Regions from separate parts of the Peribacillus sp. NPDC094092 genome, predicted to be linked through region 3. Evidence: a T-box and tRNA genes for the amino acid it is inferred to sense, from the RefSeq annotation. Region 3 holds a T-box; the other regions hold tRNA genes.

What was found. The T-box of region 3 lies ahead of pheS (phenylalanine--tRNA ligase subunit alpha). A T-box ahead of a tRNA ligase gene usually reads a tRNA of that ligase, here a tRNA-Phe.
Region 1: it has a tRNA-Phe gene. The T-box ahead of pheS (phenylalanine--tRNA ligase subunit alpha) is inferred to sense a tRNA for this amino acid. The anticodon was not compared.
Region 2: it has a tRNA-Phe gene. The T-box ahead of pheS (phenylalanine--tRNA ligase subunit alpha) is inferred to sense a tRNA for this amino acid. The anticodon was not compared.

Annotation. Positions count from the first base shown of each region.
Region 1 covers NZ_JBNNUC010000006.1:257,776-269,708, reverse strand. The annotation lists tRNA gene ACQKNS_RS23820 (tRNA-Thr) at 1-14, shown strand, start outside; tRNA gene ACQKNS_RS23815 (tRNA-Lys) at 35-110, shown strand; tRNA gene ACQKNS_RS23810 (tRNA-Leu) at 119-200, shown strand; tRNA gene ACQKNS_RS23805 (tRNA-Gly) at 209-283, shown strand; tRNA gene ACQKNS_RS23800 (tRNA-Leu) at 296-384, shown strand; tRNA gene ACQKNS_RS23795 (tRNA-Arg) at 394-470, shown strand; tRNA gene ACQKNS_RS23790 (tRNA-Pro) at 482-558, shown strand; tRNA gene ACQKNS_RS23785 (tRNA-Ala) at 576-651, shown strand; tRNA gene ACQKNS_RS23780 (tRNA-Met) at 680-756, shown strand; tRNA gene ACQKNS_RS23775 (tRNA-Ile) at 767-843, shown strand; tRNA gene ACQKNS_RS23770 (tRNA-Ser) at 865-957, shown strand; tRNA gene ACQKNS_RS23765 (tRNA-Met) at 1,062-1,135, shown strand; tRNA gene ACQKNS_RS23760 (tRNA-Asp) at 1,142-1,217, shown strand; tRNA gene ACQKNS_RS23755 (tRNA-Phe) at 1,241-1,316, shown strand; tRNA gene ACQKNS_RS23750 (tRNA-His) at 1,334-1,409, shown strand; tRNA gene ACQKNS_RS23745 (tRNA-Gly) at 1,414-1,487, shown strand; tRNA gene ACQKNS_RS23740 (tRNA-Ile) at 1,493-1,569, shown strand; tRNA gene ACQKNS_RS23735 (tRNA-Asn) at 1,580-1,654, shown strand; tRNA gene ACQKNS_RS23730 (tRNA-Ser) at 1,656-1,746, shown strand; tRNA gene ACQKNS_RS23725 (tRNA-Glu) at 1,750-1,821, shown strand; gene ACQKNS_RS23720 (TraR/DksA C4-type zinc finger protein) at 1,863-2,612, opposite strand; gene ACQKNS_RS23715 (1,4-dihydroxy-2-naphthoate polyprenyltransferase) at 2,760-3,680, opposite strand; gene ACQKNS_RS23710 (isochorismate synthase) at 3,981-5,390, shown strand; gene menD (2-succinyl-5-enolpyruvyl-6-hydroxy-3-cyclohexene-1-carboxylic-acid synthase) at 5,383-7,134, shown strand; gene menH (2-succinyl-6-hydroxy-2,4-cyclohexadiene-1-carboxylate synthase) at 7,131-7,952, shown strand; gene menB (1,4-dihydroxy-2-naphthoyl-CoA synthase) at 7,954-8,772, shown strand; gene ACQKNS_RS23690 (o-succinylbenzoate--CoA ligase) at 8,859-10,337, shown strand; gene menC (o-succinylbenzoate synthase) at 10,334-11,437, shown strand; gene ACQKNS_RS23680 (hypothetical protein) at 11,899-11,933, shown strand, end outside.
Region 2 covers NZ_JBNNUC010000001.1:1,856,195-1,860,493, forward strand. The annotation lists gene glsA (glutaminase A) at 86-1,027, opposite strand; gene ACQKNS_RS08860 (hypothetical protein) at 1,484-1,690, shown strand; gene ACQKNS_RS08865 (hypothetical protein) at 2,090-2,380, shown strand; tRNA gene ACQKNS_RS08870 (tRNA-Leu) at 2,640-2,720, opposite strand; tRNA gene ACQKNS_RS08875 (tRNA-Cys) at 2,729-2,802, opposite strand; tRNA gene ACQKNS_RS08880 (tRNA-Gly) at 2,811-2,885, opposite strand; tRNA gene ACQKNS_RS08885 (tRNA-Gln) at 2,889-2,963, opposite strand; tRNA gene ACQKNS_RS08890 (tRNA-His) at 2,999-3,074, opposite strand; tRNA gene ACQKNS_RS08895 (tRNA-Trp) at 3,092-3,165, opposite strand; tRNA gene ACQKNS_RS08900 (tRNA-Tyr) at 3,177-3,260, opposite strand; tRNA gene ACQKNS_RS08905 (tRNA-Thr) at 3,277-3,352, opposite strand; tRNA gene ACQKNS_RS08910 (tRNA-Phe) at 3,360-3,435, opposite strand; tRNA gene ACQKNS_RS08915 (tRNA-Asp) at 3,447-3,522, opposite strand; tRNA gene ACQKNS_RS08920 (tRNA-Met) at 3,528-3,601, opposite strand; tRNA gene ACQKNS_RS08925 (tRNA-Val) at 3,705-3,780, opposite strand; tRNA gene ACQKNS_RS08930 (tRNA-Glu) at 3,796-3,870, opposite strand; tRNA gene ACQKNS_RS08935 (tRNA-Ser) at 3,880-3,971, opposite strand; tRNA gene ACQKNS_RS08940 (tRNA-Asn) at 3,977-4,051, opposite strand; rRNA gene rrf (5S ribosomal RNA) at 4,061-4,176, opposite strand; partial or broken rRNA gene ACQKNS_RS08950 (23S ribosomal RNA) at 4,296-4,299, opposite strand, start outside.
Region 3 covers NZ_JBNNUC010000002.1:709,360-721,292, forward strand. The annotation lists gene ACQKNS_RS12430 (L-lactate permease) at 1-1,166, shown strand, start outside; gene ACQKNS_RS12435 (PucR family transcriptional regulator) at 1,240-2,352, shown strand; gene glcD (glycolate oxidase subunit GlcD) at 2,471-3,883, shown strand; gene ACQKNS_RS12445 ((Fe-S)-binding protein) at 3,880-5,205, shown strand; gene ACQKNS_RS12450 (YsnF/AvaK domain-containing protein) at 5,438-6,367, shown strand; gene ACQKNS_RS12455 (general stress protein) at 6,542-7,339, shown strand; gene ACQKNS_RS12460 (general stress protein) at 7,724-8,107, shown strand; gene sspI (small acid-soluble spore protein SspI) at 8,124-8,333, opposite strand; gene ACQKNS_RS12470 (TrmH family RNA methyltransferase) at 8,456-9,214, shown strand; T-box leader at 9,259-9,500, shown strand; gene pheS (phenylalanine--tRNA ligase subunit alpha) at 9,557-10,597, shown strand; gene pheT (phenylalanine--tRNA ligase subunit beta) at 10,626-11,933, shown strand, end outside.

The sequences.
Region 1 (11,933 bases), on a different contig from region 3:
TCTTGCCGGCACCATTTTAAGATAGTACAAGCACGAGCCATTAGCTCAGTTGGTAGAGCATCTGACTTTTAATCAGAGGGTCGAAGGTTCGAATCCTTCATGGCTCACCATTTCATATGCGGGTGTGGCGGAATTGGCAGACGCACCAGACTTAGGATCTGGCGCCGCAAGGCGTGGGGGTTCAAGTCCCTTCACCCGCATCTTACATGCGGAAGTAGTTCAGTGGTAGAATACAACCTTGCCAAGGTTGGGGTCGCGGGTTCGAATCCCGTCTTCCGCTCCACTTATCGTATGTGCCGGGGTGGCGGAACTGGCAGACGCACAGGACTTAAAATCCTGCGGTAGGTGACTACCGTACCGGTTCGATTCCGGTCCTCGGCACCATCATAATATGCGCCCGTAGCTCAATTGGATAGAGCATCTGACTACGAATCAGAAGGTTGTAGGTTCGACTCCCGCCGGGCGCACCATGTTTTTATTGCGGGAAGTAGCTCAGCTTGGTAGAGCACTTGGTTTGGGACCAAGGGGTCGCAGGTTCGAATCCTGTCTTCCCGACCACGTGATTTTTAATGAATGGGGCCTTAGCTCAGCTGGGAGAGCGCCTGCCTTGCACGCAGGAGGTCAGCGGTTCGATCCCGCTAGGCTCCACCATTTTTCAATCAGATACTTATATTATATTGGCGGTGTAGCTCAGCTGGCTAGAGCGTACGGTTCATACCCGTGAGGTCGGGGGTTCGATCCCCTCCGCCGCTACCAATAAATATAAGGACCTTTAGCTCAGCTGGTTAGAGCAGACGGCTCATAACCGTCCGGTCGTAGGTTCGAGTCCTACAAGGTCCACCATATTCACTTTTTTAAAGCCATGGAGGTATACCCAAGTTCGGCTGAAGGGATCGGTCTTGAAAACCGACAGGGGAGTCAAATCCCGCGGGGGTTCGAATCCCTCTACCTCCTCCATTTTTTCAAAAAAGCAGCAAGTTGTTTTGAAACACCCTTACATAAAGGATGCGGACGAAACGATATACACGAAAACTTGATGCAAATCGTTTCATTATTACCGTCGCGGGGTGGAGCAGTCCGGTAGCTCGTCGGGCTCATAACCCGAAGGTCGCAGGTTCAAATCCTGTCCCCGCAATCATTAGGTCCCGTGGTGTAGCGGTTAACATGCCTGCCTGTCACGCAGGAGATCGCGGGTTCGATTCCCGTCGGGACCGCCATTCTTTAAATTCAATACATATGTGGCTCAGTAGCTCAGTCGGTAGAGCAAAGGACTGAAAATCCTTGTGTCGGCGGTTCGATTCCGTCCTGAGCCACCATATTTCAAAAAATTACGGCGATTGTGGCGAAGTGGTTAACGCACCTGATTGTGGTTCAGGCATTCGTGGGTTCGATTCCCATCAGTCGCCCCATTTCGCGGGTGTAGTTTAGTGGTAAAACCTCAGCCTTCCAAGCTGATGATGAGGGTTCGATTCCCTTCACCCGCTCCAAATATGGGCCTATAGCTCAGCTGGTTAGAGCGCACGCCTGATAAGCGTGAGGTCGATGGTTCGAGTCCATTTAGGCCCACCATATTCATTGTTCCGCAGTAGCTCAGTGGTAGAGCATTCGGCTGTTAACCGAACGGTCGTAGGTTCGAGTCCTACCTGCGGAGCCATGGGGAAGTACTCAAGAGGCTGAAGAGGCGCCCCTGCTAAGGGTGTAGGTCGCGCGAGCGGCGCGAGGGTTCAAATCCCTCCTTCTCCGCCAGTTGGCCCGTTGGTCAAGCGGTTAAGACACCGCCCTTTCACGGCGGTAACACGGGTTCGAATCCCGTACGGGTCATAACAAAAAAGGAAGCATACATTCATGTATGCTTCTTTTTTTCATTTCTTTTCATTTATATAACTATCTTTTTGTTTATAGGGAATGTCTCCAAGATTGGATTCTATTTTTTCTTCCTCCAATGTATCTTCATATTCCTTTTGCTTTTTGTTCGGTATATTCACCCTATTCTTTCCTTCGATATCATTTGCGGCAAATCCTTCATAGTCCTCTGGAAACCCGTTCGTTTCATCCTCGGTTTTATAAAGATCCTGATAATTGTCATGATCGCCTGTGTAATCGGATGGTGTTTCGGATGTACCGAATTTGGCAACTTCACCAAAGCTATCTTCTTTATCCACCATTTCGATTCCGTGACGATTTTCAAAATGATCACCCTTGGATGGAATCAGTATATCCTCTTCGGCAGGCCGGTCTTGTGAAATTGACCGTTCTGGGGCATGCTCGACACAGTAGAGGGTACTTGGAACCGCTTCAAGCCTCTCGATGGGGATTTCCTTATTGCATGTTTTACAATAGCCATACGAACCTTTCTCCATGGCTTTCAAAGCTTCATCGATTTTCTCCATTTCGGATTGTGCATGCTCATCGAGTGCTTGATTGCGTTCCATCTCGAATAATTCGGTTCCTAGGTCAGCAGGATGATTATCATAGGCTGATAATTCCCCTACGGATTCGGTCTGGCTTTTCTCCAGAACGGATTGTTCATCATTTTGAATTCTATTACTTAGTTCATTTTTTTCTTGAAGCAGTTCTTTTTTGAGTTTTTGCGTTTGTTGTTTCGTTGCCATATCGGATTCACTCCTTCTAAATTCTGCATCTCATTTTATAATGGTAGGATGGTTGTATTATCTATTACCCGAATCGGTGTATAGGAAAACAATATGAAACGGATGATAGAAAAAAAGGACTGAGCGGATGAGCTCAGTCCTCGGAGATTATATAAGATAGCTGATGAATAATCCAATGGCCATGAGTAAGCCAAAGAAGGTGTTCGTTTGGGCCGTGGCTTTCATTGCTGGCACCATCGTGATTGGCTGCGTTTTACCTACGAAGCCTTTGATTGCGGCCAGGGCTTTCGGGATGCTTAGGAAGGCAAGGAGAATCCACGCCGTTACGCTTCCGGTAAGGACTAGCCCAACTAGCCATAGATAAGAGAAGGCGAACATGATTGCCATGAAGGTCAGGGCGTTTTTCCGGCCCATGACTACCGGCATCGTTTTGCGGCCATGTGCCTTATCTCCGTCATGATCACGTAGGTTATTGGATAAGTTGATCAACCCGACCAATATTCCACTTGGAATGGCAATTAAGATGGCTGTTGAAGAAACATCACCGGTTTGAATGAAATAGGCGATCAGGATTATCAAAAAGCCCATGAACAATCCAGAAAAAAGTTCCCCGAATGGTGTATAGGAAATGGGCAGGGGGCCGCCTGTATAAAGATACCCGACAAGCATGCAAACCAGTCCTACTGCAGCAAGCCACCAAGATGATGCGGCACAGATATAGATTCCAATCATCAAGGAGATGGCATACATGCCAAGGGCCAAGTTCATGATTAGTCTAGGGGTCATCCCATGACGGACGATCCCGCCGCCGATGCCTACGGATTCTTTTGTATCCAAGCCTCTCTTGAAATCATAGTATTCATTGAATAAATTGGTTGCAGCTTGAATCAGGATACTTGCAATCATCATGGCAGCGAATAGTAACCAATTCACTCCATCTTCCAAAAGTGCAATTACAGTTCCAAGCAAGACTGGGACAAAAGCTGCGGTTAGTGTATGTGGACGAATTAACTCCCACCAAATCTTCCAAGTCCGTTTAAGGGGAAGTCCGTCGTATTCTGTTTGCATTGTTTCTCTCCTCAAAATCATTATTGGTTCTATCGAAATTATAACAAATATTGAAATGTTGCACAAAAGGTTATCCAAATTCATGCAGGAAAAGTGGGTAAGGGTGATATTTGGGATTCATGGATGATGCTTTTCCAAAATCAAGGATATTTCTCTACATTCGCTAAGATTCATATAATAAGGAAAAAAACAGGAAACAATCGTTCGGCAAAGGGGCGTTTTATTGACATGAGGTTCAAGGGAGGTGTATCTTTAAATAGGTAAAAAAGCTTTTAAAATGTACATTTGGGGGGATTTTTTTTGGCTATCTCAGAGGAAACTGAACAGTTTCAGGGACTGGCTTCAGCTATACAAAAGGCGAAGGACTTGAATCATCAAGTTCTATTCAGTCATATTAAGAAAGTTAATTACAACAACCCCCTTTCATTTTATCAAGCTGGAAGAGAACGGTACGCGGGTGAACGCTTTTTCTGGGAGGACCCTGCAAAGGAAATAACCATCACCGGTTTAGGCAATGTTAAGAAACTCAAAGCGGCATCGAATGCCGAACGTTATAGAGAAGTCGAAAAGAGCTGGATCAATCTGCAGAATGCTGCTGTCAAAACAGGAGTGACCGATGTAGAAGCGACAGGTCCTTTACTGTTTGGGGGCTTTTCTTTTGATTATGAAACTGACAGTACGCTCCTGTGGAATCAGTTCGGGGACAACCTGTTTTATATACCTGCCTTCATGCTGACAATAGTGGGGACTCAAGCTTACTTAACGACAAACTTACTTTGTTCGCCTGATGATTCAGAAAAACTCTTCATAGATATGATAAATGAACGGGAAGCTTTCCTTTTCGAAAGCTTGGATGGCAATGGATCGGGTGCTAATTCCCTGGTTGTGCAAAGGGAAGTCGAACCTGAGGAATGGAAGCGGACGGTCGAAAAAGCTGTTCAGGAGATCAAGACGACAGATCTCGACAAGATCGTTTTGGCAAGGGAGCTTCGACTTGTTTTTGAACGTTCCATCGATTCAGGAAAAGTGCTTGAACAATTGATTGCTGAGCAGCCATTAAGCTATATTTTCAGTTTGGAGGCTGGCGGAGACTGTTTTGTAGGTGCCACTCCTGAACGTTTAATTAAGAAACAGGGAAATGAAGTTTTTTCAACCTGTCTTGCCGGATCGATGAGGCGAGGGAAAGATGAGCAGGAAGATGTTTGTCTTGGTGAAGAATTGCTTCATGACCAAAAGAATTTACAAGAGCATCAATATGTTGTATCGATGATAACCAATGCTTTTGATTCTGTATGCGAAAAGGTGATGGTTCCGGCCGAACCGACACTTATGAAAAACCGTCATATCCAGCATTTGTACACACCGGTCCGCGGTATATCCAAGGAAGGTGTCACGATTTTTGAATTCGTCGAGAACCTCCATCCAACTCCTGCTATGGGCGGTCTTCCAAAAGAAAAGGCCGTTGTCCGGATTCGGGAAATGGAAGGTCTTGAACGCGGCTTTTATGCGGGTCCTTTAGGATGGGTGGATACTTATGGAAACGGGGAATTCGCTGTAGGGATACGTTCTGCCCTCATACAGAACAATGAGGCATCCCTCTTTGCCGGATGCGGGGTAGTGGAAGATTCGACTCCCGAAAGCGAATTCCGGGAAACAGGGATTAAATTCAATCCGATGTTAAGTGCTTTAGGAGGAAATCTTAATGAATGACCAAGATGCATTGACAGCGTATGCTGCTTCATTAGTCGATGAGCTGGCACAAAATGAGGTGAAGCATGTGGTGGTGAGCCCTGGTTCACGATCCACGCCCCTGGCATTGTTGCTAGTGGAACATCCTGATATCAAAATTCATATTAATGTGGATGAGCGTTCGGCTGCTTTTTTTGCCCTTGGTTTGGCTAAGGCCTTAAAAGAACCTGTAGGACTTCTTTGTACGTCCGGTACAGCCGCAGCAAACTATTACCCAGCCGTCATTGAAGCCTTTTACTCAAGAGTGCCGCTAATTGTACTTACCGCTGACCGCCCGCATGAATTGCGTGATGTCGGAGCCCCGCAGGCGATCGATCAGATACATCTTTACGGAAGACATGTAAAATGGTTTGTCGAAATGGCACTTCCTGAAAGCACGGATGGGATGATGCGGTATGCCAGAACGGTCGGTGCAAGGGCAGTGGCCACAGCGGCAGCTGAACCTGCAGGGCCTGTACATTTGAATTTCCCGCTTCGTGAACCACTGATTCCGGATCTGGAGAAAGCAAAGGAGTACAGGCAAAATAAACTGACGCCTGCAGTGTTGATTGACAGTGGAGAACGGTCACTGTCCGCATCACAAATAGATGCTGTTGCAACTACATTGTCACAAGCTAAGCAAGGTATGATTATATGTGGCGAATTACCGCATCCAGAGATGAAGGAAGCCATCATCGCATTAGCGGAAAAACTTGCTTTCCCTATACTGGCTGATCCCCTTTCCCAGTTAAGGAGCGGAAGTCACGATAAAGCCGTCATAATCGATGCGTACGATACATTCCTGCGCGATGAAACGGCAAAAGCGGCTTTCATGCCTGACGTGATCTTGCGTTTCGGACCAATGCCTGTTTCTAAACCCTTATTGTTATTCATGAAAAAGCAAAAACAGGCAATCACTTTAGTCGTCGATGGCGGAGCAGGCTGGCGTGAACCAGCCGGATTGGCAACGAATATGATTTACAGCGAAGAGAAAGATTTTTGTTTGAAAATGGCTGATAAAATTATTTCTTCCCCTGATGATGAATGGCTTCGCTTATGGCAGACCGTCAACGCAGCGACGAAGGATGCCCTGGCCTCAGTCAGGGATGAATCGGAGTTAAGTGAAGGCAAACTGTTCGCCCTGCTTGCTGATATGATGCCATTGGAATCGACTCTTTTTGTCGGGAATAGCATGCCGATACGGGATTTGGATACGTTCTTTTTGAATAATGGGAAAGGAATCAAAACCATGGCAAATCGCGGTGCGAATGGAATCGATGGTGTCGTTTCCACTGCTCTTGGCGTAAGCACGGTATCGAAAAATACAGTGCTGGCCATCGGGGATTTAAGCTTTTTCCATGATATGAATGGCTTGCTTGCGGCAAAACTTCAAAAACAAAATATCACGATATTGCTTGTTAATAATGATGGCGGCGGCATATTCTCCTTCTTGCCGCAGGCGAATGAGAGGGAACATTTCGAAACGCTATTCGGCACGCCTCATGGGCTTGATTTTTCCCATACTTCCCAGCTTTATGGCGGTAAATACAACAAGGTGCACAGTTGGGATGAGTTTGAGAAGGCATTTACGGAGTCATTCGAAATACAAGGTCTGAAAATCATCGAAGTTCCGACAGAAAGAGAGTCCAATTTACAAAAGCACCGAAATTTGTGGAGCTTTGTTTCCCAGGAAATAAAAATGGTGTTAGACAGGGAAATATCATGAATATTGTCAGCAAGGATGTCGATTATGCTGTTGAAATAACGGGAAATGGAGATCCTCTTGTACTTTTACATGGATTTACGGGAAATCGGGATACATGGAAGTTCCTCATTCCGCTGCTGAGTGACAGGTATACCATGATAATGGTCGACATCATCGGTCATGGCATGTCTGCGTCACCAGCCGATCATCGTAGGTATGAGATGGAACGTGTGGCTGAGGATATCAAGTATATTTTGGATGTGTTACATTTCCCGAAAGCCCATATCCTTGGATACTCGATGGGCGGAAGGCTCGGATTGGGATTTGCCTGTTTGTATCCTGAGTATGTTGATACACTAATATTGGAGAGCGCTTCACCAGGCCTTTTAACAGAAGGGGAACGGGAAATCAGAAGGGAAAATGATAGGAAGCTTGCCGAACGGATTCTTTTAAATGGCGTGGAAGCGTTTGTGGATCAATGGGAAAACATCCCGCTGTTTGAAAGTCAAAAACGGTTGCCGGCCAAAAAAAGGTCGGCCATTCGGGAGCAGCGGTTGGCAAATGACCCTGCCGGCCTTTCCAATAGCCTTCTTGGTATGGGGACAGGCAGTCAGGCTTCATACTGGGAACAACTGCAAACTCTTGATTTCCCTGTGCTCCTTGTAACCGGTGAACTTGACCGTAAGTTTTGTGATATTGCGGATTCAATGATGAGAAAGCTGAAGCGGGCCGAATGGAAAATAATAAATGATGCGGGACATGCGATTCATGTGGAAGTTGGAGAAAAGTTTGGTAAAATAATAAGTGAGTTTTTAAAGAGAAATAAAAGGAGGAATTAAGATGACGATACAATGGGAAACAATACGTGAGTATGATGAAATTTTGTATGAAAAATATAATGGGATTGCAAAAGTGTCCATCAACCGACCACATGTACATAATGCATTCACGCCAAAAACGACTGCTGAAATGATTGATGCATTCGCAAGGGCCCGTGATGATTCAAGCATTGGTGTCATTATTTTAACGGGTGTAGGCGGCAAAGCATTCTGTTCAGGCGGAGATCAAAAAGTGCGCGGAAATGGCGGATATGTAGGTGAAGATAACATTCCGCGTCTAAATGTTCTTGATTTGCAACGATTGATCCGCGTAATTCCAAAACCGGTCGTAGCCATGGTTGCAGGATATGCAATTGGTGGCGGTAATGTCTTGAACGTTGTATGTGATTTGACGATTGCTGCTGACAATGCAATTTTCGGACAAACTGGACCGAATGTGGGAAGCTTTGACGCTGGTTATGGTTCTGGCTACCTTGCACGTATCGTGGGTCATAAAAAGGCGCGCGAAATCTGGTACCTATGCCGTCAATACAATGCACAGGAAGCATTGGAAATGGGATTGGTCAACACGGTTGTACCTTTGGACGAATTGGAAACGGAAACGGTTAAATGGTGTGAAGAAATGCTTGAGAAGAGCCCGACTGCACTTCGTTTCTTGAAAGCGGCAATGAACGCTGATACGGATGGCCTTGCAGGTCTTCAACAATTGGCTGGTGACGCTACACTTTTATACTATACAACAGAAGAAGCAAAAGAAGGCCGCGATGCATTCAAAGAAAAACGCACTCCGGACTTTGGGCAATTCCCTCGTTTCCCTTAATGAAACGTGTGAATCGATGAAACTGACAGCTTGGCGGAAAATCGCCGGGCTGTTTTCTATATCAAAACGGAAGAGGGTAAGCAGCAATGGCAGAAGAAAAGTTGCCGAACTGGCTGAAAAATCGGGCGCATCTTTCTCCGGATCGTCCGGCAATTGAGTTTGAAGGTCGTACGTATAGCTTTCTTGAACTGCATACATTATCGGAGAAAATGGCTGGTAAGCTGGGAAGCATTGGTCTGGGCGCTGGCGATTCATGTGCGGTTTTGCTCCGTAACCATATTGATGGTGTTGTCGTTATCCATGCACTACTTTATCTTGGTGTGAAGATTGTGATGCTGAATAATAAGCTAACGGCAAAAGAGCTGTCCTGGCAGATCGGGGATAGTGAAACTGCCTTTTTGGTTTCAGAAGGCTCCTTCTCCGGCAAACTCTCCGATATTGGTGAAATTCTCCCGGAATTGAACCTTCATTTAATGGAAGAATTGCCGGATGGCACTGCTGAAATACTACAAGAGTTTTACCTTGAGGATACCGCGACGATCATGTATACATCAGGTACGACAGGAAACCCAAAAGGGGTGCTCCAAACATTCGGCAACCATTGGTGGAGTGCCGTCGGGTCTGTTCTGAACCTTGGATTGCATGAGGAGGATTCGTGGTATTGTGCGGTTCCCATCTTTCATATTAGCGGTTTATCCATCCTTATGAAAAATGTGATTTATGGAATGAAAGTTGTTTTGGCAGAACGTTTCGATGAAAGGGAGGCAAACCGGAGCATCCAGGAAAATGGCGTGACGATCATTTCGGTCGTGACGGCGATGTTGAATAGGATGGTGCAGGAGATGGCGGGAACAAGCTATCCGAAAACGTTTCGCTGTTTTCTGTTGGGCGGCGGCCCTGCACCCGTCCATTTACTTGAGGTATGTAAAGAGAAAGGGATTCCCGTCTATCAAACATATGGGATGACCGAAACGTCTTCACAGATTGTGACGCTGGCACCGGAGTATAGCATGACAAAAATCGGATCGGCGGGAAAGCCATTGTTTCCTTCGCAGTTACGGATCGAGAAAGACGGCACGATGTGTGAACCGGGTGCAGTGGGCGAAATCGTGGTTTCAGGTCCGAATGTGACGAAAGGCTATTTTAATCGTCTGGACGCTACACAGCAGGCCATTACCGATGGCTGGCTTTATACTGGGGATCTTGGTTATCTCGATGAGGAAGGCTTTTTATATGTGCTTGACCGACGCTCGGACTTAATCATTTCCGGCGGTGAAAATGTCTACCCGGCCGAAATTGAAAATGTCCTTAGTAAGCACCCTGATGTTTTCGAAGCGGGAGTGACGGGGAGTGACGATGAAAAATGGGGACAGGTCCCACTTGCTTTTGTCGTCTTGCATCAAGGCGCAGAGCTTGGTGAGAGCGAACTGCTGGACTTTTGCAGGGGATATTTGGCATCTTATAAAATTCCCCGGAACGTGATTTTTTGTAAAGAGCTTCCCCGGAATGGCGCAGGCAAGCTTTTGAGACGGGAACTGAAGAAGGAAATGGGGGAATGGCAATGAAGCTATCCTCCATTTCCCTTAAGCTCATTAAGGCCCCTTTAAAGCGGCCATTCAAGACGCATCTCGAAACGGTAAACGAAAGGGAAGTCATCATTGTCGAAGCCATGGATGATGACGGATTGATTGGATACGGGGAAGCTGTCCCTTTTACAAGTCCTTGGTATACAGAGGAAACGATCAAGACATGCTTTCATATGTTGGATGACTTCTTAATCCCGCTGACATTGGCCAGTCAGATCAGTCACCCTGATGAGCTGCCGGACTTATGGAGCGGAATCAGACGCAATGCGATGGCGAAGTCAGCTTTAGAGCAGGCAATCCTCGATTTATATGCGAAGCAGAAAGGAGTTTACCTCGGACGTCTGTTTGGCGGCGACCGAAGTGAAGTGGCCGCTGGTGTAGTCATTGCATCCAATGATATAGAAGACACGATGCGCCAGATCGAGTATTTTTCCGGATCTGGTTATCAGCGTTATAAAATAAAAATCAATCCTCAAAACGACCTGGAGTTTTTAGGGGAAATACGTCGGGCCTATCCGGATATCCCGTTAATGGCAGATGCCAATTCAGCGTACAGCCTTGATGACATCCCACATCTTCAGAAGCTTGATGTGTTTAAGCTGATGATGATTGAGCAGCCGCTGGGACATGACGACATTGTGGAACATTCATTTTTGCAGAAACAGCTGCAAACACCCATTTGCCTTGATGAAAGCATAAATTCCTTTCATGATGCCAAAAGTGCGCTGTCGCTCCAGAGCTGTGGGGTGATCAACATTAAGATGGCAAAAGTCGGCGGCTGGATGGAAGCCATAAGAATCCATGATCTATGCCTGCGTAATGGTGTGCCCGTTTGGTGCGGCGGTATGATTGAATTTGGCATTTCACGTGCACATAATATCGCACTTGCCACATTACAAGGGTTCACGATTCCCGGGGATATATCATCTTCATCCCGTTATTGGGAAGAGGATATCATCGATCCCGAAGTCATTGTCGAAAATGGCATGATAAAAGTTCCCGATAAAGCTGGAATCGGTTTTGCCATCAATGAAAAGCGGCTAAAGGAATTGACTACATACAGTAAACTGTACAAGTGAAAACATGAAAAGAGGTGAAATACCGCCTCTTTTGATCAAATATTGATCATCCTCCTTTTTACCTCCCACGGTCATGTAACTCACCCAATTAGTATTTTTTTGGACAGGAATCCCACCCTTTTGGTAAATGATTTTAATAGGATAAATAACAAATATCAGTTTGAGGTTTCGCTGGGCATCCCCCGAACCATGATTTTTAAAAGGAAAATTGGGATAACTGGCTAGACCCGCGGGATTTCGAACCCTGCGTTCCAATCAACTGGAATGTTTTTTAGTCGTTTAGAGTCTGCAACTATTTTTTTATCTTCAGTTTATAAAACGGGATTTTAGAGAAGGAAAATCATTTAAATGGACGGATAAACCATTTTTTTCTCGGAAAATGGGGTTTTGTCTATTTTTTCTTTATTGGATTATTTTGTATAATGAAAAAAAGGCAACCAAGGGAAAGGAGGGGGGAGTGTATGAAAAAACCGTACCTAATTGCGGAAATTCTACT
Region 2 (4,299 bases), on a different contig from region 3:
ACATCTCTTCCTGTCTCTCTATTGCACAACATCCGAATTAAAAATAACTTGATTCATATCATCACTCATCGCTAATGGTCAATGTTTAAAAATTAAACATACTTAAAGAATACTTTTTCGCCATCATTTCCAAGATTTTTATCCCGGCAACGCTGTTCCCCCTCTCATCAAGCGCCGCGCCATAAATTCCAATCCCACATTTACCGGGGACAGCCCCCATGATTCCCCCTGACACACCGCTTTTAGCCGGTATGCCAACATTGATGGCAAATTCACCTGATGCGTTATACATGCCGCAAGTAACCATGAATGTCTTGCAAATACGGGCAATGTCCCCGGGGATGATTTGCTTTCCCGTCAACAAATCTTTCCCATTCATGGCCAGCACACAGCCTATCCTCGCCAAATCCTGGCTGTCCATTTCAATGGCACACTGCTTCGAATACAATTCGATTAATTCCTCCACATCCTCATTTATTACATTATGCTGCTTTAGAAAATAGCTTAACGACCTATTTAAGTCTGCTGTATGGTATTCTGACCGGGCAACATCTTCATTAAAACCAATCGTGGGATTTTGCGTCAATTCCCGGATAAAATCTAAAATACGCTTAAATCGTTCATTCACACTGTCACCTGCAATCATATGGGTCACAGTCAATGCTCCTGCATTGATCATCGGGTTTAACGGCTTGGATGGCTTGTTTGTCTCTAACTTGGCAATCGAATTAAAAGGGTCACCTGTGGGTTCTTTGCCTACATAGGAAAAAACATATTCTTCCCCTTTTTCCATTAATACAAGAGCAAGTGTCAAAACTTTCGATATGCTCTGCAGGGTCATTTTCCCACTTACATCCCCTGCACAATACCCTTTTCCGTCAGGATAGTAAATAGCAACAGATAAATCCCCAGGATTCGCCTTTTCAAGTGCCGGTATATAGTCTGCCACCTTTCCTATATTTGTATATTCTTTTGCCTGATCGACCAGTTGCTGTAGCTCGTCATTGGACTTGCATTGACATCCCATATTGTTCACAATTTGCCGCCCCTTAGAAAATTTGTTATTTGAAGTACTCTTAAATAGTGGTTTTTTATTTATTACCATATTTCATTGATATTATTTAAAAAAATTACGAAGCGGAAAATAAATAGCAGGAAGGTTAAAGGAGGTACTTTCCTTGTTGACGGGACTAGTTCATCATGTTCAACATGAAATTTCTAACAACACAATTAACGCGGCACATGATTCTGAATTGCTTTGGTCGTGTTAAAGCCAAAGACACACAACAACATATACGGGCAACGATCAAGCAGTAAGACAGCCAAGTTAACATCACGGGAAGAATCAGGAACAAATTCTGTTCTTTAAAGAAGATTTAATTGAAAAAAGAAGGAATTAGACGCTCTCAGACGGAAATATAGACCATACGAATATCATTAAGCTTTCATTGTATTTCACACTTGATGGAAAGTAGGAAAAGCCATGGGAAAATCGAAGAGTTTACAAGAAATCTATAACGCCAACCGTCCAGAAAATAATGAACTTTTCCGAGCAATACAACAGCATCTACAATTGAAGCATCCAGACAAACGAATGACAGCTACGAGAACATTGCAAATAATTGTGGCTGATAGTGTTTCATTCGGCGAGCTGCGTAATGTGGAAGCCCGCCTTCTTCACAGTCAATAAGGATCTGTTTTTATAAGTTCTTTTTAAACACAGATAGGATCTCCTCAATGAAAGAACTTCTAAAAAAATTCTAAAACATTCGGCTTAATCGTGCCACTTGTGACACTGACTTTTTTAAGCAGCTATTTTTTGGATGCTTAACCAGAACTAGCAGACAAGCTTGAATCAACATGTCACATGTAAGTTGGTCGTTTCGCAATCTCAGCAACATTTATTCTTTTTTGCTTTTTACGCTTCGGTGCAATGATTTTTACCTTTGGAAAACAACCTGTTTCATACAGATCTACTTTCAATTGGTGAGTTAAAATGCTCATAAGATAAAGATTGACAACATTTTTATCGTGACTCATACTAGAAGTGATATGATGACAGAATATTAAGAATAGTGGAGGGGTAAGTATGAATAAGATTTTCGTTCCTAACGCAATCGCCACTTTAACAAATCTTTTCTACAATTCGACTACAATGAATGAGTATTTAGCGATGAGAACCGCTCAATTCTACATTGAAGACCTGAAGCTACTGCAAGACGTGGAAGCTGTTGCCCTGGCAATCGAAAGTCAAAATGCTTTCGCTTTAATGTCTAAATTTAAATTATTTGATTATAAGGCTGCCGAAGAAATTGAAATCGCACTATCCTCTTCTGGCTATACGGAAGCGGAGCTAAATGCTATTAATATTGAAATCTAAATGGATTTATTTGAAACGAATGGAAAGAGTATTAACTCTGCCATTCGTTTTTATTTTCGTCGTTAGAAAAACATATTCTATACTATTGCTGATAAAATAATTATTTATTGGGGAATATTTCTTATGGCACCCCGCAATATCTATGACACATAAATTCATGTACCTATTTGTACATATGCTGTAGTGTGTCATAAACACAAAAAAGCTTCACACAATTATGTGTGAAGCTTTTGTAATAGCGAATCTTCGCTATTGGTGATACCGGTGGCCGGGGTCGAACCGGCACTCCAGAGGAACACGATTTTGAGTCGTGCGCGTCTGCCAATTCCGCCACACCGGCATGAATGTTGGAGGCGGCAACCGGAATCGAACCGGTGGTAAAGGTTTTGCAGACCTCTGCCTTACCGCTTGGCTATGCCGCCAACGTTTTTGGAGCGAAAGACGGGATTCGAACCCGCGACCCCAACCTTGGCAAGGTTGTATTCTACCACTGAACTACTTTCGCATATGGCTGGGCTAGAAGGGATCGAACCTTCGCATGACGGAATCAAAATCCGTTGCCTTACCGCTTGGCTATAGCCCATTAACGTTGTAATCATTATACCATGTTTTTTAAAATGGGGCGACTGATGGGAATCGAACCCACGAATGCCTGAACCACAATCAGGTGCGTTAACCACTTCGCCACAATCGCCATTATAAGATTGAAATTGGCAGGGGTAGTAGGAATCGAACCCACACTGGAGGTTTTGGAGACCTCTGTTCTACCTTTAAACTATACCCCTGTAAGAAAGAATGGTGGAGGGGGGCAGATTCGAACTGCCGAACCCGAAGGAGCGGATTTACAGTCCGCCGCGTTTAGCCACTTCGCTACCCCTCCGCATATGGATGAAACATGGTGCCGGCAAGAGGACTTGAACCCCCAACCTACTGATTACAAGTCAGTTGCTCTACCAGTTGAGCTACACCGGCACTACTATGGTGGCTCAGGACGGAATCGAACCGCCGACACAAGGATTTTCAGTCCTTTGCTCTACCGACTGAGCTACTGAGCCAAACAATAAAATGGCGGTCCCGACGGGAATCGAACCCGCGATCTCCTGCGTGACAGGCAGGCATGTTAACCGCTACACCACGGGACCATAGATTGCGGGGACAGGATTTGAACCTGCGACCTTCGGGTTATGAGCCCGACGAGCTACCGGACTGCTCCACCCCGCGACGGTAATAATGTTGCTATTATGAATCAAGTTTTCGTGTTGAGTGTTTCAATGGACTGAATAATCAATCCTTTATACAAAAACAACCTGATCTTCTTGAATAATGGTGGAGGATGACGGGATCGAACCGCCGACCCTCTGCTTGTAAGGCAGATGCTCTCCCAGCTGAGCTAATCCTCCAATATGTTGTCTAAATGGTGACCCGTACGGGATTCGAACCCGTGTTACCGCCGTGAAAGGGCGGTGTCTTAACCGCTTGACCAACGGGCCAGGTATAAATGGCGGAGAGCAAGGGATTTGAACCCTTGAGACAGGGTTACCCGTCTACACGATTTCCAATCGTGCTCCTTCGGCCACTCGGACAGCTCTCCAATAATGGCTCCGCAGGTAGGACTCGAACCTACGACCGTTCGGTTAACAGCCGAATGCTCTACCACTGAGCTACTGCGGAACAATATAAGCTTGGCGACGTCCTACTCTCACAGGGGGAAACCCCCAACTACCATCGGCGCTGAAGAGCTTAACTGCCGTGTTCGGAATGGGAACGGGTGTGACCTCTTCGCTATCGTCACCAAACAATGTTAACTTTTTTTCAAGACATATATTATTATAACGTCTTTTTGAGAAAATGCAAGAAGAAATTTTCATTCCTTCAAAACTAGATAATAGGAAGGTATTTCATTTTTCAAAAAGCGTTGG
Region 3 (11,933 bases):
TACCGATCATCGCCATGGAAGGCCCAACTGGCATAGCCGCCATGGAAATTTCAAAAATGGTCGGCCGCCAATTGCCATTCCTTTCGGCTTTCATTCCGCTATATCTCATTTTAATAATGACTGGTTGGAAAAGGTCGCTTGAAGTCTTGCCGGCAATATTGGTTTCGGGATTTTCCTTTGCCATCACGCAGTACTTAAGTTCAAATTTTCTTGGGCCCGAATTACCGGACATCCTTTCCGCGTTAGTGTCACTATTTGCATTGGCGATTTTCCTTAAATTCTGGAAACCTAAAACGATCTTCCGCTTTGCATCCGAGGAAACGGCAGCAGCTGCCGAACCTATATATGCTGCAGAAGCGGAAACAAAATACACGAAAACGCAAATATTCCATGCTTGGTCACCATTCCTTCTGTTAACGCTTTTCATAACAATATGGGGGATGAACCCAATAAAGCCGGCACTCTCCGGACATTATGAAGGCAACAATGCATTGCTTGGCGGAATCAATGAAATCGGGAAACTATTAACCTTCCAAATCGAAGTCCCAGGTCTGCATAATGCGATAATCGGAAGCGATGGATTGCCGATTGCGGCTTTCTATAAAATAGAACTGCTCGGAGCGGCAGGGACTGCGATTTTACTGGCTGCCATCGTAACGAAATTCATCGCACACATGTCGGCAAAAGACGTTTATAGCACCTTTGTTGAAGCGATGAAAGAGCTGGCAAAACCAATCTTGATGATTTCTGCCGTGGTGGCTTTTGCCTATGTAACGAATGCTTCAGGCATGTCGACAACATTAGGGATGACCCTTGCAAAATCGGGTGATTTATTTCCGTTCTTCGCACCGGTTCTCGGCTGGCTGGGAGTGTTCATTACCGGATCGGATACATCAGCCAACCTCTTATTTGGCAGTCTCCAAAAAGTGACCGCCCTTAAAGTGGGGATGGAGCCGGTCTTGGCACTTGGGGCGAACTCTTCCGGAGGGGTCACGGGAAAGATGATTTCCCCCCAATCGATAGCGATTGCCTGTGCTGCCGTTGGATTGGCGGGCAGGGAATCGGAATTATTGAGATTCACGCTCAAACATAGTTTGTTTTTATTGCTGCTTGTTTGTGTGATTACCTTCTTGCAAAATGGCGTCCTTTCCTGGATGATTCCATAAGTAGAATGAGGCTCCCTTTGCATAGGGGAGCCTCGAAATATTTTCAAGCCCATTCAAAAAAGGAGGACCTATCATGCAATTGTCAGCTGTGGCAGGAAAATTGGTTCATGAGGTTCGAAAACTGATCGATGAGGAAATCATCATTATTGACCATGCTGGCACGATTATCGCCAGCACCGATAACAGCCGTATTGGAGCTTATCATGAAGGAGCCATCCACGCTTTCAACAATCGTGAGAAATTGATCATCAATAAACAGGATGAACGAAGTTGGAAAGGAGTGAAGGCAGGTATAAATCTACCTATTTTCTTTAACCAGGAAGCAGTTTGTGTCATTGGAATTACGGGCGACCCGAAACATGTTTCCCCCTATGGGGAACTTTTAAAAAAGATGACGGAGATGTTCATTCAGGAAAGCTATCATATCGAACAAGCAGAATCCCAATCACGTCTGATGGAATTCTTTGTATTTGAATGGCATCAGCTTCAGACGTTCAATGAGCTTTTCCTTCAGAAGGCCAAATTACTTGGGGTCGATGTTCATGCAGACCGGATCATCACCCTTGGTGAATTTAAGACTGAGGAAATCATTGAACCTCATGTGTGGAGAACGCTTCAGATATACGTAAGACAGCAGCATCCCAATGACATCGCGGTCCGTTGGGGGAGGAACCAATTCGTGATTCTTTCTATAGCCGATTTCATCGGTTCAAAAATCCAGCAATTAAAGAAAATAAGTACACTGCAAAAAAAGCTGGAAGAGAGTTCGGGTTATAAAGTGTGTGCTGGAGTTAGTTCGCGAGCATCGGGATCCGCTTTCAGGTCAGCGTTTTTTAAAGCGGAACGTTCTTTGAAAATCGCGTTTCCTTCTTCGGGGATCATATTTGACGAGGACTTGAAGATTGAGGTCCTGCTTGATGAAGTTACTGCTGAAACACGGCATGAATATTTATCACGGACGATTCATGAGTTGCTTCCTAATGAGGAGCTCCTTAAAACCCTTTCCATGTATTTTGCATGCGATCTATCTCTTAAGGAGACCGCTAGAGCCCTGCATATCCATATCAATACCCTCCATTACAGGCTCAAGCGCATAGAAGATTTGACCTGTCTGAATCCTAGGAAGCTGGCCGATTTAGTCACTATGTATCTAGCATTAAGTATGTTGGATAATCATACAAATTAATTCTTTGAAAAGCTCTAAATTCTATATGTTCATACATAGATGATGGAGTGTTTTCTTTCTTATACTTACATCATATGAAAAATCATGAATTTCCTATGTTTATAAGAGGAGGATGTACATGTTAACAAAGCAGGTCAAGCAGCTACTTCTTACCATCGTCGGTCAGGAGAATTTCGATGACTCGAAAGTGGAATGTCTAGTCTATTCATATGATGCAACGCCAGGGTTTCAAGCGATGCCGGATGCTGTCATTAAACCGGGCAGCACAGCTGAAGTAGCAGCCATCGTCAAAGTTTGCAACGAATACAATGTTCCGATCGTCCCACGCGGATCTGGGACGAATTTAAGCGGAGGCACTTGCCCGACAGAGGGGGGGCTTGTCCTTTTATTCAATCGAATGAATTCATTACTTGAAATAGATGAGGAGAACTTAACGGCGACCGTACAGCCTGGACTTATCACATTGGACTTGATTTCAGCAGTTGAAGAAAAGGGATTGTTTTATCCGCCGGATCCCAGTTCGATGAAAATTTCCACTATTGGCGGAAACATTAATGAGAACTCTGGTGGACTGCGGGGATTAAAGTATGGAGTCACCCGTGACTATGTCATCGGGCTTGAAGCGGTCCTTCCGAATGGGGATATCATTCGAACAGGGGGCAAGCTTGCCAAAGATGTAGCCGGGTATGATTTAACAAAACTTTTTGTCGGCTCAGAAGGGACCTTGGGCATCGTTACGGAAGCGATCTTGAAGCTGATCCCCATGCCGGAAACGACAAAGACGATGCTTGCCTTATATCAAGATCTGGATGCTGCAGCCCAGTCAGTGACCAAGATCATTTCAAATAAAATCATTCCAGTTACATTGGAATTTCTTGATCGGCCGACATTGATCGTGGTTGAGGACTTTGCGAAAATCGGCTTGCCCACCAATGTGGAAGCCGTCCTGTTGATTGAACAGGATGGTCCGCCTGAAGTGGTGGAACGTGATATGAAAAGGATGGCCGATATCTGTCTTGAGGAAAAGGCGGTATCCGTGGAAATTGCCGAAACGGAATCTGATGCTGTCGCCTTGAAAACCGCAAGGCGAACAGCCCTCTCTGCACTGGCACGCCTCAAGCCTACGACCATTTTGGAAGATGCCACCGTTCCGCGGTCGGAAATTGCCAAAATGGTTAAAGCGATCAATGAGATCGCAGTCAAGCATAACGTGAACATTTGCACGTTCGGCCATGCTGGGGATGGGAACCTGCATCCAACATGCATTACCGATGCTCGTGATCATGAGGAAATGGAGAGAGTGGAGCTCGCTTTTGCCGACATTTTTGCCGTGGCTATCGACCTTGGCGGAACGATAACAGGTGAACATGGTGTAGGGGCGATGAAGGCACCTTATCTTGAATGGAAGCTGAAGAAAGAAGGGATCGATGCCATGAGAGCGATTAAACAAGCTTTCGATCCCAATAACATCATGAATCCCGGCAAAGTATTTGCCAAAGAAACCAGGAAAAGGGTGGTGGTTTCTTCATGACGACAGTACAGGAAAGGGAAACCATTGCCAAGCAATTCGCCGAAAAAATGAATGAGGATGAATTGTTGAATTGTATGCGCTGCGGTTTTTGCTTGCCCCACTGCCCGACATACTTGGAATCGGGACTCAAGGAATCCCATTCACCAAGGGGCCGGATTGCCCTAATGAAAGCTGTTGCGGATGGTGTGATTGAGCCAGATGAGGATGTAGAACGTTCATTGAGTCTTTGCCTCGGCTGCAGGGCCTGTGAACCTGTGTGTCCTTCAGGTGTGAAATATGGACATCTTCTTGAAGAAGCAAGAGATATCATTCATCAGAATAAAAAGCACAGTTACCCTGTAAAAACGATTCGCAAGGCCGTTTTTAGTGGATTATTCCCGCATCAGGAGCGAATGCAGGCCATGACGAGTTTGCTGGGCTTCTATCAGAGATCAGGTCTGCAATACATGGCCCGAAAAACGGGAATCCTCAACATGCTTCCGAATAATTTGGCAACCATGGAAAAGGTGCTGCCAAAAGTCCCGAAAAAATCAGAAATGAAAAATAGGCCAACCGGGCTGCCTGCAATCGGAACGCCGCTCAAAAAGGTGGCCTTCTTTTCCGGCTGCTTGATGGATACGATGTTTTTGGAAACGAACAAGGCCACACTAAAGCTTCTTCAGCTGGCAGGTTGTGAAATCGTGATTCCGAAATCCCAGGCTTGTTGCGGGGCGCTGCATGGGCATAGTGGTGAAAAAGCAGGTGCAAAGCAACTGGCCAAGCGTAATATAGAAGCTTTTGAAGCGGAGGAAGTTGATTATATCATTACGAATGCCGGAGGGTGTGGAGCTTTTCTCATAGATTATGACCATTTGCTCCAAGGCGAGCCTGAATGGCATGACCGTGCAATCGCATTTAAAAATAAGTTGAAAGATATCAGCGAAATCCTGGTTGATTTGAATTTTCAGGAAAAAGTTCGCTTGAAATTGCCGGCACAATCGGTAACCTTTCAGGATTCCTGTCACTTACGGAATGTGATGAACACCTCGTTGGCTCCGCGAATTCTTCTTCAATCGATAGAAGGAATCGACTTCAGGGAAATGAAAGATGCCGATCGATGCTGCGGCTCAGCTGGGATTTATAATATTGTTGAATCAGAGATGTCCATGAATATTCTCGACTCCAAAATGGAGCACACGAAATCGACACAGGCCGACATTGTTGTCACGGCAAACCCTGGCTGTCTATTGCAAATGCAATTGGGGATCGAGAGGGAAAACTTGGGGGAATGTACAAAAGCGGTGCATATAGCGGACCTGCTATTGCTGGCTGTGGCATTATAATAGAAGAAAAAAAATGAAATGGCATTATTTGGTTAAACATTACATTTTTAAAAATGGGGAAACCCTTGAAAAGTCTGGATTTCAATTGAAAAGGCGTTCTGTGCTGAGAACAATTTGTAAATGATATAACAAAAATGAAATATGGATTCCTCGTTTACTTAGGTTCATAGCGGGTAGAGTTTATACATAGCATCCACTAAACAAAACAACAAAACCTAAGGAGGAATGTAAAATGAATAAAACAGTATATGGAGTATATGACTCAAATGCAGAAGTGATCCAAGCAATCCATGCACTTAAGGCAAAGGGTTTTGAAGGGGACGATATTACGGTCGTCGCAGACAAGGAAGAAACATTGGATTTCACGAACACTCAACGCGAAACGGATGTTCATACAATGACGAATGTTCCTAATGACGAATCATTTATGGACAAAGTGGCACGTTTCTTCATGCCGGATGATACGGCAGACCTTTCAACAAGATTGTCGAATGCAGGCCTTTCGAATAGTGAAGCGGCCGAACATGTCTTTGATGTAGAAAATGGAAAAGTCCTGGTTCTGGTAGAAGAAGGTGTAGGCCATCTTGGAACGGCAAGAGATAAATTCACGACAGGGAATATGGATACTGCCGCTACACGGCTTGATACAAATTCCACCAACCAACTATATAATGGAACCGAGAAAACCGATGCATTAAATAAAGAAGATGTTTATGGAGTCAACGGACAAGGCCGTGAATTGCCAGAGGATGAAAGGACGCTTAAACTTCGGGAAGAACAGCTGAACATTGATAAGGAAAGAGTACAGACAGGGGAAGTTGTCATTAACAAAGAAGTCAATGAACAACATAAAACAATTAATGTCCCTGTTGAACACGAAGAAGTGACAGTCGAGCATAGATCTGTTTCAGGCCGTGAATCGGATCTGGAAACTGGAAACATTGAAGATGGGGAAACATTACGGATCCCTGTTGTTGAAGAAAAGTTGGAGGTTTCGAAAAAACCGGTCGTCACAGATGAAATTGTCATCAAGAAACATGCTGTACAAGAAACGGAACAAGTTCAGGATACTCTTAAAAAGGAAGATATCCACCTTGATAGTACAGATGAATCGATCGTAAATGAGAAAAAGGCAACTGAACGTAGAACCGACCGCTTCTAAGAGTGAAGGAAATGGCCTGCAGTTTTAAAACTGCAGGCTTTTTTTGGGGTTTTAAAGACTGATAATAGGTACGAGCCTAGCCTAGTGAAGGCAAACCTTTTTGTTTATTTGGCACCCATCAGGGTATAAATACAAATAAGAAGAAATTTCGGAATAATAGGAGGAGGAAGATGCATGGGAAAAACATTATATGGTGTTTTTAATACGGAAAGAGAAATAATCCAGGCTATTCAATCCCTCAAGGAAAAGGGGGTCCATGAAGGAGAAATAACGGTAATGGCTGATAAGAAAGAAGATTTGGATTTCGTCAATCAAAAGCGAGATCCGGATGTCGACGTCGTTACTAACTCTAACGAGGATTCCTTCATTGATAAGATGAAACACTTTTTCCTGAATGAGGGTTCTGAAGATATACGGAACCAACTAGGTGAGTTAGGGCTTTCCGATAGTAAAGCCACTGCTTATATAAATGAAGTGGAGGCTGGAAAATTCCTGATTCTTTTAGATGAATCGGAAAACGGATCAGCACGGGGGAGCATAACGTCCAATCGCATGGAGGATACGGACGTACCTTTAGTGAATCCGCTTAAAACAGGGGTGGTGAATAATCCAGATCCGAATCTTTTTCCTGAAACAACAGCGAATGCCTATCAAACAGGGGAAGTGGAAGCACAGCCAGGAAGAAGCGAAGAACTTCATGGGAATTCTGCGAACATCTTTGAAAATGAAGAGCTGAATACAAATCGAGCTCAACAAAGGGAAATCTGGGGGAACTCCACAGAAAAATTCAAGAGGAAAAAACCAGGGGATCATGAAGGAACACTGGCAAGCGACCCTCATGCAGACCCGTTTTCTGCCGATACTGATAAATCACTGGATCGGAACAAGGTGAGCCCGAATGCCAACGGGCAGCAAGAGGAAGGCTTGCAGGATGAATACATCAAAAATCGAATCAATACCGACAATCTTTAATTCGTAAAATAACTGCCGGCATAAGGCTGTTCAGACTGTAGACAAACTAGATGAAAATCGAGTTTGTCTGCAGTTTCTTTATGGCTTGTGAAGTTTGGACGTTGCTTTGCAGGAATGCGTTTTCCGCCTGCGGGGTTTCCCTAGGATAGTAATCATGCAGATGGGTTGAAGATATTGCTTTGGTTCAGTTGGTTCGTTTGTTCCCAACCCTTTTATCTGCAAGCTGAAACAGGCTGATATTTTTTTGGAAAACCTTTAGGCAAAGGGTTCTTTTGTTCATTGGTAAGGGATTCTCAATGGACTATTTGCTTGTTTATTGTTAAAGCTGCAAGGTATAATGACTTGGTATTTATTTTAAGTAGAGTAACAAGGAGAGGGAGAAACATGGAAAAAAACGTATATGGTGTTTTTGACTCTAATCCGGAGCTACTTGCTGCAATTCAAGACTTAAAAGCTAAAGGCGTATCTGGCACCCAAATGACAGTGGCAGCTGATATAAAAAATCATGTGCAGCTTGGAAATGAACATACGGATATCCTGATCATCGCCAATCAGGATAAGGAGGACACTCTTTTTTTTAGAATCTTCCACTACTTCACAGATGAAGGATCTGGAGATTTACGCAGCTTTTTCACGAAATACGGCTACTCTTATGATGAGACAAAAGCGATGCTTGAAGAAGTGAGAGCAAAAAAATTCATCTTGCTGCTCGAAGAAGAAGTCTCCATCGAAGAACTGAAGGCATTCGAAGCGAAATCAAAAAAATAACAGCCTCTGAAGGCTGTTATTTTTTTAATCCTGCTTCTAGGGCAGTGATCATTTCCTGTTTTTCCTGCTCAGATGAATTTTGCCAGATGACCTCGAATAATACTCCCAATCCAGGAAGCATTTTTTCCTCGCCATTTTGTATGGCGTCGACAATCGTGTCTTCCAGCTGCTCTTGCGAATTTCCAGATACATTTTGGATGATCGCATTACGTAAGTTCAAATTCATAATTATTCCTCCTCTAACACATAATGACTGACGTTAATAGCATTTCACAAACTCGCATGCAATATGTATGTGAATTGCGTTATAATAGGAAAATCAGTGTAAAGTTAAAGGAGCGTTTACCCTTGAAATATATCGAATCCGTAAAAAACCCGCAAGTTAAGCAATGGAAAAAACTTTTGACGAAAAAAGAACGAGATAAAACAGGTAAATATCTAGTCGAGGGTTTTCACTTAGTTGAAGAAGCATTAAAAGAAGAAATCGTCCTGGAAGTGATCATCAATGAAGAAACTGAAATGCCTGCCCATTTTAAGGTGGAAGGCACAGAACTCATTTATGTGAAAAATGATATCATGAAGGCGATTTGTGATACCGAAGCCCCGCAGGGAATTGCTGCGGTTTGTGAACAGAAATCAACGAGCATGGCGTCCATCAATCCGGATAAACTATTGTTGATCGATGCCGTCCAAGATCCCGGGAATATCGGAACGATGATCAGGACAGCGGATGCAGCTGGAATCGATGCGGTCATACTTGGCGAAGGTTGTGCTGACTTGTATAATCCCAAAGTGGTCCGTTCGACACAAGGGAGCCTCTTTCATATGCCTGTCATTAAAGGGAACCTTTGCGAAATCATCGATGAGCTGAAGGAAAGCGGCATACCGGTATATGGCACGGCATTAGAAGGCGCATCGCCATTTGAAGAAGTGGAAAGGTCTTCCCGATTTGCCCTGCTGGTCGGTAATGAAGGCCAAGGAGTATCGAAGGAATTATTGGAGAAAACGACTAAAAACCTTTATATTCCCATCTACGGAAAAAGCGAATCATTGAATGTGGGTATCGCTGCCGGGATTTTAATGTACTATTTACGAAAATCGATTTGAAACGGCCGAAGAATTATAATATAATAAAACAGAATTTTATAATGAAAACAACGATGACAAAGAGTAGTAGCTTAAGTTAACCATATCCAGGGAAAAAATGCCTTGACTGAAAGCATTTTTATGGCACTGCTTAAGGGAATTCACCTTTCGAGTTGGCATTGGGAAGACATGATGTCCGAAAAATGTTCCGGTGAAGAGCCGTTATTTTTAATGAAGTGAGTGCAGAAGTTTTTTTGTTCGTGCACTAATAAGGGTGGTACCGCGATACATAAACCTCGTCCCTTTAGGGATTGGGGTTTTTTTGTGTTCATTTTTCAAAGGAAAATAAAGGAGGAAGAACTGATGCAGGAACGTTTACTAGAACTGCAGGAAGAAGCGTTGCAAAAAGTTGCCGCCGCTTCCGATTTAAAAGAACTGAATGAAGTCCGAGTTGCTTATTTAGGGAAAAAAGGGCCAATCACTGAGGTATTGCGCGGCATGGGTAAATTATCTGCCGAAGAACGCCCGAAAATCGGGGCACTGGCCAATGTTGTACGCGAAGCGATCGCCACAAAGATCGAGGAGAAACAAAAAGCGCTTGAAACTGCGGCAATCAATGCAAAGCTAGCAACTGAAACGATTGACGTCACACTTCCTGGACGTCCGGTTAACAAGGGGAATCTTCACCCATTAACACGTGTCGTGGAAGAAATCGAAGACTTATTCATCGGTATGGGCTATACCGTTGCGGAAGGTCCTGAAGTCGAAAGCGACTACTACAACTTCGAGGCGCTTAACTTGCCAAAAAGCCATCCGGCACGTGATATGCAGGATTCCTTCTACATAACGGATGAAATCCTGATGCGTACGCACACTTCACCCGTTCAAGCCAGAACGATGGAAAAACATAAAGGTCAAGGTCCTGTTAAAATCATTTGCCCAGGAAAAGTATATCGCCGTGATAACGATGATGCTACACACTCCCATCAATTCCAGCAAATTGAGGGCTTGGTCATCGATGAGAACATCAGCATGAGCGACCTGAAAGGTACGCTGGACGTATTTGCGAAAAAAGTATTCGGGCAAGACCGTGAAATCCGTCTTCGTCCAAGTTTCTTCCCATTTACGGAGCCTTCCGTCGAAGTGGATATTTCTTGCAAAATCTGTGGTGGTAAAGGCTGCAGCGTATGTAAACAAACAGGCTGGATCGAAGTGCTTGGCGGCGGGATCGTTCATCCGAACGTCCTTGAAATGGCTGGCTTCGATTCCAAGAAATACTCTGGATTCGCATTTGGAATCGGCGTGGAACGGATTGCCATGTTGAAGTACGGTGTGGATGACATCCGTCATTTCTATACGAATGATGTTCGATTCTTAAAACAATTCAACCATCATGAAGCTTAAATTTTTATTTTAAAAAGGAGGACCTACCATGTTTGTGTCATATAAATGGTTACAAGATTATGTTGACCTTTCAGGCATCAATGCTACGGAGCTAGCTGACAAAATCACGAAAAGCGGCATTGAGGTTGAAGGGGTGGAAAAGAAAAGTGAAGGGCTAAAAGGGGTCGTCATCGGGCATGTCATTGAACGTGAACAACATCCAAATGCGGATAAATTGAATAAATGCCAAGTGGATATCGGGGCCGAAAATCCCGTTCAGATCATCTGTGGAGCACCGAATGTCGATAAAGGCCAAAAAGTCGCAGTCGCTACTGTTGGCGCAGTCCTTCCAGGTAATTTCAAAATCAAGAAAGCGAAACTTCGTGGAGAGGAATCGCACGGGATGATTTGCTCGCTTCAGGAATTGGGTTTCGAATCCAAGCTCGTTTCAAAGGATTATGCTACAGGTATCTTCGTCTTCCCTAATGATGTGAAAGTAGGGAAAGATGCATTGGAAGAACTTGGTTTAAGTGATGAAGTGCTGGAACTAGGGCTGACTCCAAACCGTTCCGACGCATTGAGCATGCTTGGTGTGGCATACGAAGTGGCAGCCATTTTAGGCCGGGAAGTGAAATGGCCGGTTGTCGAGAAAGAAGAGGCAGCCGAAAAAGCAACTGATTATATCAGTGTCAAAGTTGAAGCGAAAGAAGACAACCCGCTATACATTGCTAAAATCATCAAGGATGTCAAGGTTGGACCCTCACCGCTTTGGATGCAGACTAGGTTGATGTCTGCAGGTATCCGGCCGCATAATAATGTGGTGGATATCACGAACTACATTTTACTTGAATACGGCCAACCGCTCCATGCCTTTGATTATGACCGCTTCGGTTCAAAGGAAATCGTCATCCGCAGAGCGAAGGATGCTGAAAAAATCGTAACATTGGATGAAGCGGAACGCACTTTGACAACTAACCATTTAGTGATCACAAATGGCATCGAGCCAGTAGCGATAGCTGGTGTGATGGGCGGAGCGGATTCCGAAGTGAAAAATGATACGACGAACATCATTATTGAAAGTGCATATTTTGCAGGTGCAGTAGTTCGTAAAGCTTCCAAGGACCATGGATTACGCAGTGAAGCTAGTGCACGTTTTGAAAAAGGTGTCGACCCGGCCCGTGTACGTGAAGCTGGGGAACGTGCTGCACAATTGATTGCACAATATGCAGGCGGAACAGTCTTACAAGGAGCAGCTGAAGTTGACGAATTGACAATGGAGCCTGCGGTCATTAGCATCACTCTTGAAAAAATCAACACACTTCTTGGAACTAGCATGACCGCATCTGTTGTGGAATCA